DNA from 2 places in the Paenibacillus sp. FSL L8-0494 genome. Region 2 is predicted to be linked to the other one. Evidence: riboswitches for the same ligand, from Rfam matches in the RefSeq annotation. Region 2 holds a riboswitch; the other holds the start of a gene.
The links. A riboswitch is a leader RNA that binds a small molecule or an ion and turns the genes downstream of it on or off. The one in region 2 is predicted to bind cobalamin.

Region 1: another riboswitch for cobalamin. It lies ahead of NYE35_RS04825 (DUF4430 domain-containing protein); the one in region 2 lies ahead of NYE35_RS04160 (S-layer homology domain-containing protein).

What each region holds. Positions count from the first base shown of each region.
Region 1 is NZ_JBBOPQ010000001.1:1,085,672-1,090,482, reverse strand. Features, by position in the region: gene NYE35_RS04825 (DUF4430 domain-containing protein) at 1-1,998, opposite strand, end outside; cobalamin riboswitch at 2,169-2,371, opposite strand; gene NYE35_RS04820 (GAP1-N2 domain-containing protein) at 2,499-4,811, opposite strand, start outside.
Region 2 is NZ_JBBOPQ010000001.1:916,842-921,652, forward strand. Features, by position in the region: gene NYE35_RS04145 (hypothetical protein) at 1-116, shown strand, start outside; gene NYE35_RS04150 (hypothetical protein) at 136-429, shown strand; gene NYE35_RS04155 (cellulase family glycosylhydrolase) at 500-2,221, opposite strand; cobalamin riboswitch at 2,564-2,764, shown strand; gene NYE35_RS04160 (S-layer homology domain-containing protein) at 2,929-4,811, shown strand, end outside.

The DNA.
Region 1 (4,811 bases), 170 kb from region 2:
AACCTTTACGGTAAAAACTTCATCAGCTTTTGGCTGCGTTGGGGAAAGCGCCACAGAATCTATAACCTGTGTATTTTCACCTGCATAATAGACAAGCACACGATCGGATTCCTGTAGTTCGAACGCATCCATACCCACACTTGGATATATCCACTCCCCGCCGCGTGATACTACGAAGCTCCACCATCCGTCGTAAGTACCTTGCGAAACTCCATGGATACCTGATACAAAGTTGCCATAAGACGATTTGGTGATATCTACTTTAAAATCATCGGTAGACCCTAGTTGCTGCAACGCTTCAAGAGCATTGGAGGCTTTTAAAGTCCCTTCACTAATCAATCCTTCCGGGCCTTCAACGGTAAGAGAAGCTGTTACATTCTTAGAAATTACCTTTATAGCTTTTGTATATTTAGCAATCGTTGGGGCTTTGCCTTCACGGTAGCCAGTTACAGTCAGTGTATAGTCACCTGCGGGCACATTTCCTGAGAATACGGCCTCACCTTTAGCATTCGTCGTTACCGTCTGAGCTCCAATTTGGACCTGAACACCCGCAGCTTTTGCAGTTACAGGAGAGGAAGTGTTCGTAGCAGCGTCCCATTTCCACGTCTTACTAGTTACAATGACGTTAAAAGAATCGCCCTCTTTAAGATTTGCTTTGGAAAGCGTAACGGAATCCACAAGCTTAGTGTCATCTCCGGCATAATAAACCAGTACCTGATCTGAATCTTTAAGTACAAAATCACTCATGCCTACATCGGGATTAATCCATTTTCCGTCACGTGATACAACATACATCCATCCGTCATAACCACCAAAGCTTCCAGCAGCAATACTTCCGATGCCAGTCACATAACTGCCCGAAGGATTCGTGATCGGCAAGTTCGTTTGAAGCGCCAGCTTCTCTAACGCTCCAAGTGCGTTGCCAGCATAGGCGTACCCTTGTGCCAACGTGGCCCGTGGTCCCTCAATCGTTACAGGAGCGTAGATGAGTGAGCTCTGAATGGAGGATTTGGAAAAATCGTATAGCTTACTGTTGCTTCCTTTATACAGCAAATTATAGGCAACCAGCGCCTGAAGCCCTTGCTCTGTCGCCAGAACATTACTGCTTCCACCACGGCTATGGGTGAAGCTACCATCAGCTAGACGATAGCTAAGCAGGTTCTCCATTAGATCCACATTGTTTTTGGTGTATTCTAATCCACTAGGATCAACTCCGAAGGATGTGAGTCCAAGGATTGCTTGTGCGCTACTTTCAACACTGTCACCGTAACCCCCATGGGTATCTTGAGCTGCGGATAACCAGGATACGGCTTGTAGCCCTGCTAAGTAGGCTTCGGGATTATTTTTATGTGCCGCCAGAGCCGTCAAGGTTATCGCTGTCATATCAGGCTCACTTGTGCCTGAGGTTAGTGCAAAGCCCCCATCCGGATTTTGTTTGGAGAGAATCTCCGTAAGAAGCTTATCCACCGTCCATTTCGCGTCACTTGGAATATTATATTTACCAGAATCCAGCGCAAGTAAAGCATATACCGGATTATTAAGCGTCTGTTCACCGAGCTTCCTATTATTATAAATTTTCTCAATCAGATTATAGCCGGGAGTTGATCCATTACCAGCAAAGCTAGTAGGATCTGCACCAATCGCTCTCACTGCGAGCACGATTCGAGCATAATCGGTGACATTGGCAAAATTCCCAGCTGCCTCTTTTACTTTTTTCTCAAGCTCTGAATGGTAACTAGCTGGCAGCTTGTACCCTGCTTGCGCTAATCCAATGGCTTGCCAATCAGATTGCACGCCACCTTTCAAGAGATATTCTGCAGCCGCATAAGTCGCATCCGCAACATTAATCCGTTCCGCAACAGTTGCTTCCAGACCAGAGCCAGCGCTCGCTTCTGCAAATATTTGTCCTGCCGGAACAAGAGATGTTCCTAGAATTGAAATGACCACGAATAAGGCCAGCCCAAGTGCTACAAACTTGGAAGACATGATTTTCTTCATTGTTTAACCTCTTTCTGAATAAGAATGGGTACTGCTGGGAATAAGACGCATAACATAAAGACCGCCCCTTTGGAGGGCGGTCAGGGAAGATTACAAATCGAGGCTGCGGCGCTTGCTTCCTGCCGATAGTCCATCTGTATATGTTCCACATTCTTACCCCACGAAGAATAGAAACGCTCACAAAAAAGGCAGGTCTCCTGGCTAATGCTTCATCGCTGTTCTTCACCTTCCCACCCTACCTTCAGGGCAGTGGCTTATAGAAGAAACGCTCCGCACATACAGTGGCGGGACCGCGCCGGACTCTTGCACCGGACTTCCCTTTTAAGCAGACGACTAGATTGATAGAGTCTGCACCTTTTCCAGTATGTAGTATCTTATTTTGACATCCATAATCATATCTATTAATACATAGCATGTCTATAGAAAAGCTTAGTAAGGGCAGCAAAAAAATGAACAGCAATACGCCACCTGCCGGTAGGTATTGCTGTTCAGAAAGCTTGTTATTCGGCTGTTCCTTCCGGACTTGCAGTTGGGGAAGGTTCAGCACTTGAATCAGAAGCTGGTGGAATATTAGGGTCGGGATCTACGATCAATGTAAATCTTCCGGCTTTAATCATACTTTTCTCTAGAATTGTCGCTCCAGGCTCCAATGTAACCTCAACCTGATATGATGGTTGTTCACCTTCAGTCACAGCTGTTGCGGAAGGCAACCCAGTGCTGTCCTCAGTATCAGAGGAAGGCGTAGGAGACGGAGAAGCATCAGCTACTGCGTTAGTAGCATCTGCACCTTCTGCTGTTCCTCCAGTAGTGCCAGCGGCATCTGAATCGTCAGCGGCGTTTCCCTCATCCGTCCCATCCGTTGACGGCACTGGACAAGTGCCATTCGTAGCAGCGACCTTAAAGCTTTTATCTATCTCTGTAGACGAAGACATTGAACTAATCTCAGTCGGTTGAAACTGCACACAGTCATCTGCACTTGCGAAGGTGAACACCAATATGCTGCTCCCCTTATCTCCTTCGTCGCTCTGATCCTTCAAGTATACTGAAGCCGGAGGCAGCACATTGCCTGCACTCTGAACAGGGGTCGGCTCAGGGCTTGTCCCCGGCAGAGCCGTCTTCGTATCATCCGGACGCAGCATACTGAATACGATAATTGCAATAATCACCAGAATACCCGTAATGGAGCCGGAGATTAAGAGTCGAAATCGGCTGCGGCTGATCCAGCGCGCCAGCGGGGAAGCCAGTTGGGAGCGGGCTTCATTGTACACATTTTGCAGAGCAGGCCGAGCTGCCGCGACATAGTTCTTTCGGAATTCCCGATTCTTGAACGCTTCACGATCACTGCTCAGGAAATACTTCAGAATCGCTTTGCGGTAACCCGGTTGCAGCTTTTTATTCGAAACCGTAAATAAAGGATTGCCTTGCGACCAAGCAAAAAACCGATAGATGATTTCTTTGTCGGAACCGGCTTTACGCTTTAGCAGCTCCAGAAGCGCATCGTAATCCAGCGGACCCCCTTCACGCTGAGTTGTATAGTAGAAGGCTAGCGGAAGCCGTTCAAAGGGTTCCAGAACACGCGCCTCTTTTAGCAAACGACGACCCAGTAGCTGCACATCGTCTAGTTCCTGCGGAGACAATCCTGTAAAAATCTCTTCATTCGGCTTCTCTTCACCAAACCAGCGGTATGCTGCACGCAGCGCATTCTCTTTCTGCTTGCTAATCCTATCCAGTGGCGGCTGCCAATCGACAACATTACCATACCGTAAAAAAACTACCTCCAGAAGCTCCTCCTGCGTCATATCGGAAAGCGATAAGCGGTTCAGTAAGAATCTATCTGCTGAAGCAGCAAGATCCTGCATTAGGGAGAGTGCCTTAGGAGCAACTCCTGTTCCTTTGCGGCGATCTTTTTCTGCCTTATCTACAATTTCATGAATTTCCGCTACAGAAGCCACCGGATCATGTTCCAGCTGGAGCTTTTCAAGCAAATAATCCTTCACAGCATTTTGAGCAAAAGACTGCTCTAACGCCACTGGCAGGAACCGCCCCCAATGGAGTACAAAGCTCAGTATATCCGCAGATCTGGACGCCGCAGCTAGTCTTGATTCCATATAAGGCTCAAGTAGCTGCTTACGGAAATATGTTTCAGACATCACGCGCTGGAAGTAGGCTCCACTTAACTCATCATTACTCTCAATGATCCCGTAAGCGGCACTCAAGATATCCTTGCGGCCCGCTTCCACACTATGAAGCATCCCATTGATGAAATAATCCACGATTCTGACCCTGTAATTGTGATCCTTAAGTACAAAATACTCCTTAAAACATTCCATAATCGCCGGATCTGGCACATTCCTTTGCCGAATCAGATCAAATTCCCGGTCGAACCGTTCTAAGAAAATATCGTTCAAGCGGATTCTAGAATGAATTGCACCGTCTGGTTTAAGGTAAGAGAGCAAACCACTTAGCACCGCACTCTTATTCTCCGTATATAAATGCTCGTTCCCTTGCTCAATCTCATAAAATATAGCCAGCTCATTATAGAAAGCAAGGGATAGCTTATGCTCAGGACTCTCTCCACGCAGAATCTGATCGGCGAAGCTTACAAAGTCGTTAATATCTCCTGGATTCAGCAGTAACAGCTTCCACACCAAATCAGCATAAGGCTGGCGGGACTCACCAAAATCGACATTTCCCATCCGTCCGGAAGCCAAATCGAAGGTATAATCCTTCTCAATACTGCGATCACCGGGACGCAGCGAACCTTTTTCCACAAAGCTAAGATGTATATATTTACGGCTTTTCGGTTCATTCGC
Region 2 (4,811 bases):
TTCCTGATCATATAGTCATTGAAGATGAAGACAAGCTCGGATTAAATAATGGCGTTGAAATCGAGTGGACGGTAAATGCAGACGGACAAATCGAAAGCGTGGAACTGGACGATTAAAATTTACCGAGGTGACTGGATGAAATTTCTAATCGTACTTGGTAGTATTATTGTTCCCATTGTCATGCTGATGTTACAAGGTAAATCGATAAAGTGGCGTATGGTATTCAATGTTGCTTCGGTCTTAAGTGCGATTATCTTTGGAAATATTTCCGCTTTGGCGATTTACGAAATATTAAGGGATCATGCTGTATTTATGACCTCGATCCATGCGATATTTTTAAATCCAATGTTTCTTATTACCGGAGCCTATCTTGGCGTTTATTTAATTTATCGGTTGATGATAATTTCGTATGACGAGGTTAATATGTGATGGGTACAATACAAATAGGGGTGTTCCCGCGTAGGGACACCCCTATTTGTGTTGTTAACAGGACGGATGCTTAAGAGGACTTTCCTACAACGTTTGCTCCGCTCTTCGTGATCTTGTAGGTGATGATATCCCCATTCCAGAAGTGGAATTTTAGGATAACCTCGCCGTCTTTAACATCTTTAAAGAACGCGGGAAGCAGCTTGATTTCTTTAGTGTTATAAGAAGGTGAGAAGGTATTGCCGAATTCCTTAAATGGAGTCCAGTCCTGCGGACCTGCATTGCCACCAGCGGTATATACAGCTTCCATTGTGGCAAGCTGGTTACCATTAAAGGTGGTCGGAATGGCAAAGGATTCAGTCGTGCCTTTTGCATCGCTTAATTTAGCTGTGTCATACACAATCACCTTAAGTCTCCACGCAACACCCTTGTTGAATTTCAGAGTCAGCACGGCATTTTCACCGTATTTTTGGGAAGCTGTGAGCTTTTTGAGTTGGCTGGCTTTGAGGATGAGCTCCTCACCATTTAATGTGTAATCTTTACCTTTGGTCAGATATTTTCCGTTGGCACTAATGGTGGTTAGCTTATTGCCGTTCAGGTTTAGCTTAACCTTGGTATCTTTGATTTGTGCACCTTTTTTTAGGTAGACCAAATCGCTTTCGGTGCTGGAGGAACGCTCCTTCAGACCAGACATTAATACATTGTGGAGTTCAGGATCAGACCACTTATAAGTTTTACGGTTGAAATGCTGCCCGTTATCCCAGAGCATGGAAGTCATTTTCTTTTCTTTCAAATAATAAGTCAGATACTCGAAGAATTTAAGCTTCTCGCCCTGTTCAATCACACCTGTGTCTTTATCGAAACCTAATAAACCAAATTCGCCGACGATGACAGGGATGCCTTTAGCTACAAATGTATTGTAAACGTTATCAAAAGTTTGAGTGATATCGTTTTTTGTATCTTTTTCAAATGTGGTGTAGCCGGCAATGTTCACACTAAAAGGCCAGAAGCCATAGAAGTGAACGGTCGCAATAATATTCGGATCGTTTAGAGCCGTAATCGTCTTATAGAGATGATCCATTCTTGTTTGTGTAGGTGAAGACTCTAATGAAGGCAATACAAGTGGGCGGAGGTTGTTTTTCCCACCGGATTTCCGCACGATCTGATAGAAGGAGTTATTGAGTTCAGTAAGCATTTGCTCCATTTTTGCTTCGTCTGTGCTTCCACCATCGGTGAACCGAGGCTCATTTATGCTCTCGAACATCAGCTTATCTGATTTGTCCTTAAAGCGATCGGCAATTTGAGTCCAGGCTGCATTATAACGCGCCAGCGTTTCATCGTGTTTTTCTTCCATATGGCTTACCCATAGCCAGGAATCATGATGGACATTAATCATGACATAAAGCTTGGCGTCCAGTGCCCAGCCGACAACTTCTTCCACACGGTCGAGGTAGGCTTTTTCTAGGGTATAGTCTGGTGCCGCACCCATGTGAGTATCCCAGGTCACAGGAATCCGAATACTTTTATAGCCTTGAGCGGCGATCTTTTTAATAAGTTCTTGGGTCACACGAGGATTGCCCCAGGAGGTTTCGTCCTCACCTGTAGCATCTAAAGTATTACCGAGGTTCCATCCGGGCTGCATTTCGTCTACATAGGATTGGATCTTACTCTTTGGCGCTGCCTTAGCTTGTTGCTCATCCTTAGTTGCAGCTGCAGCCATGGATGAGAACAGAGAGAGCAGAAGAGCGGTGACAAGTGTCAATGATAAGAAGGATTTCTGGATTCGCGTAGTCATTGAATTCTCCTTTGTGAGATAAATTTAGGATGCTTGGACCTGGCTTTGACGCTGTACTTGGTGGTTAGATGAACACGAACACCTCCACTGTTATTTTTGTAAACGCTTTCTGAATATACCCTAACATAGAATTCACTCAGCGAGTACCTTACTAATTTGTGGCAAATTCATATAAGAATTAGTGATTTAAATTAATTTTCCCCACAGTTGGATAAAGAAATTATTTAAATATCCCTACTCGTAGAAATTGGTTATTCAATAGGATTATCTCTAGCTGCCCGTTATACAAAAAAGAAATATAACATGACAAAAGCATATATATTAGATATGATGAAGCATGAAAATTTAAAATTAGAAATAGGTGCCAACTATGAATGTTGCGGAAGTACAATCATAGATTGGTTAAATGGAAAGCGGGTGTGAATCCCGCGCGGTCCCGCCGCTGTGAAAGAGGAGTCCTTGCAAAATGCCACTGGGAAACTGGGAAGGCAGTAAGGGTGATGATACTTGAGCCAGAATATCTGCCTTTTTCTGTTACACCATCAAACTCTACGATCGATAGAGAGGTGCTTGAATAGTGTTTGCCAGCTAGTATTGTGGTTCACTATCTTAACCTCTTGACGTTTATGTTGAGTGGTTTTTTTGTGGTTATAAGAAAGTTTATTCTGTTTTTTTATCATAGGTATGAAGGGAAGGGTTATGGAAAAATGAAGAAAAATAAGTTTTTAGCGTGGTTACTCATTGTAGCTGTATTTATCACGACATTCTCTACAAGTGTTATCCCGGCTCAAGCAAATGGAGCAAGCTCTACTCTTAAAGGGTACGTAACTGTAGCCGTAGAGAAATTCACCGTAGGCCAAGGGTATATTAAGGAACCTATTAAAGTTCCGATTTATGAAGGCGATAATGGCGCATCTTTAATAACACGTGCGCTAGGAGATGGGAATTATAGATATTTAGGAAATATAGATAGTGGTTTTTATTTATCAGAAGTTAAAGATAGTGGCAGAAGCGAAGTCAATATTCCACAATATATTTTAGATATGATTTCAGCTGATGGGAATACAGTCGGCACTAAAGCAGACCCAGAGTGGTTAAGTCAGTTTGACTATACTTCCATGTCGGGTTGGATGTATGCAGTAAATAATGTGTTTCCTCCGTTTGGGATGACCGATTATAAGCCTCAAGACGGTGATATCATTCGAACTCAGTTCACCACTTATGGCTATGGTTCTGATCTTGGTGGCTGGGGAGAAATCCCAGTTCAACTTGCCAATAAGGATGCTTTAACTGCGGAAATCGCCGAGATTAACAGTGACCCTAATAAAGAAACTATTTTGGACAGACCAGTAGTACAATCGGCAGTTTATCAAGCCTATTCCGTGCTCGAAAATATGGCAAGCTCTCAAATAAGTGTAGATCATGCACTTGTAGGGCTTAACCATGCATTAGACATAGAACCCCCTGTTATTACAGTAAGTGGCATACAAGATAAACAGGAAGTATCCAATAAAGAAATAAGCTTCAAAGTAGCTGTCACAGACAATGTATATAGTGACATCATTCCAGAAGTGAAGCTGAATGGTGTTACTTTATCACCTGCGAATGGGGAGTACAAAGCTTCTCTGAATTCAGGCAGTAATGCAATTACTGTAACGGCTCTTGACGGAGCTGGAAACAAAACAAATGTAACTTATCAAGTTACTTACAAACTGGAAACTACAGTTGCCGTCAAACAACAGTTAGATAAAAGCCTTGCCTATATTCTAAACACTGTAAAGAATCCGTCGTTTGGTACAGGTAGTGGAGAATGGTCGATCCTTTCTCTGGCACGGGCGAACTATACAGTACCTAACGGTTATTACGATCTTTATTACAACAATGTAGCGACGAAAATAGCATCGATCATTAAAGAGGATGGAAAACTCGACGCCAATAAAAGCACAGAGAATTCCAGAGCGATTCTAGGGCTTACCTCTATCGGAAAAGATATCACAAATGTTGCGGGATATGATCTGAGAAAAGCACTCGCTGATTATCAATATATCCAAAAGCAAGGCAATAATGGTCCGATTTTTGCTCTGATTGCGCTAGATAGCCATAACTATGAGATCCCTGTAGTTGAAGGAATTACAGAACAGACCACAAGAGAAAAACTAGTTCAGTACATTTTAGATAAAGAGGTTAAAAAAGGTACAGCAGAAGCTGGTGGCTGGGCATTAGGCGTAACCAAAGCAGATGTCGATATGACTGCGATGGCGATGCAAGCTCTTGCACCTTATTATGCATCCCGTGATGATGTAAAAACTGCCGTGGATCGGGCCATCCAATGGCTGTCCGATAACCAAAACAATCAAGGCGGATTTACAAGCTGGGGAAGCACTAGCAGCGAGAGTATCTCGCAGGTAATTGTAGCCTTAACTGGTGTAGGTGTAGATCCGCACACGGACGCTAGATTTGTTAAAAGTGGAAATTCGCTTATTGATGCATTACTTAGCTTTGCTGCACCTGAGGGTGGATTTAAGCATATCCTCACAGGCAAAGTGGACAATATGGCAACGGACCAAGGTACGTATGCACTTGTGTCTTA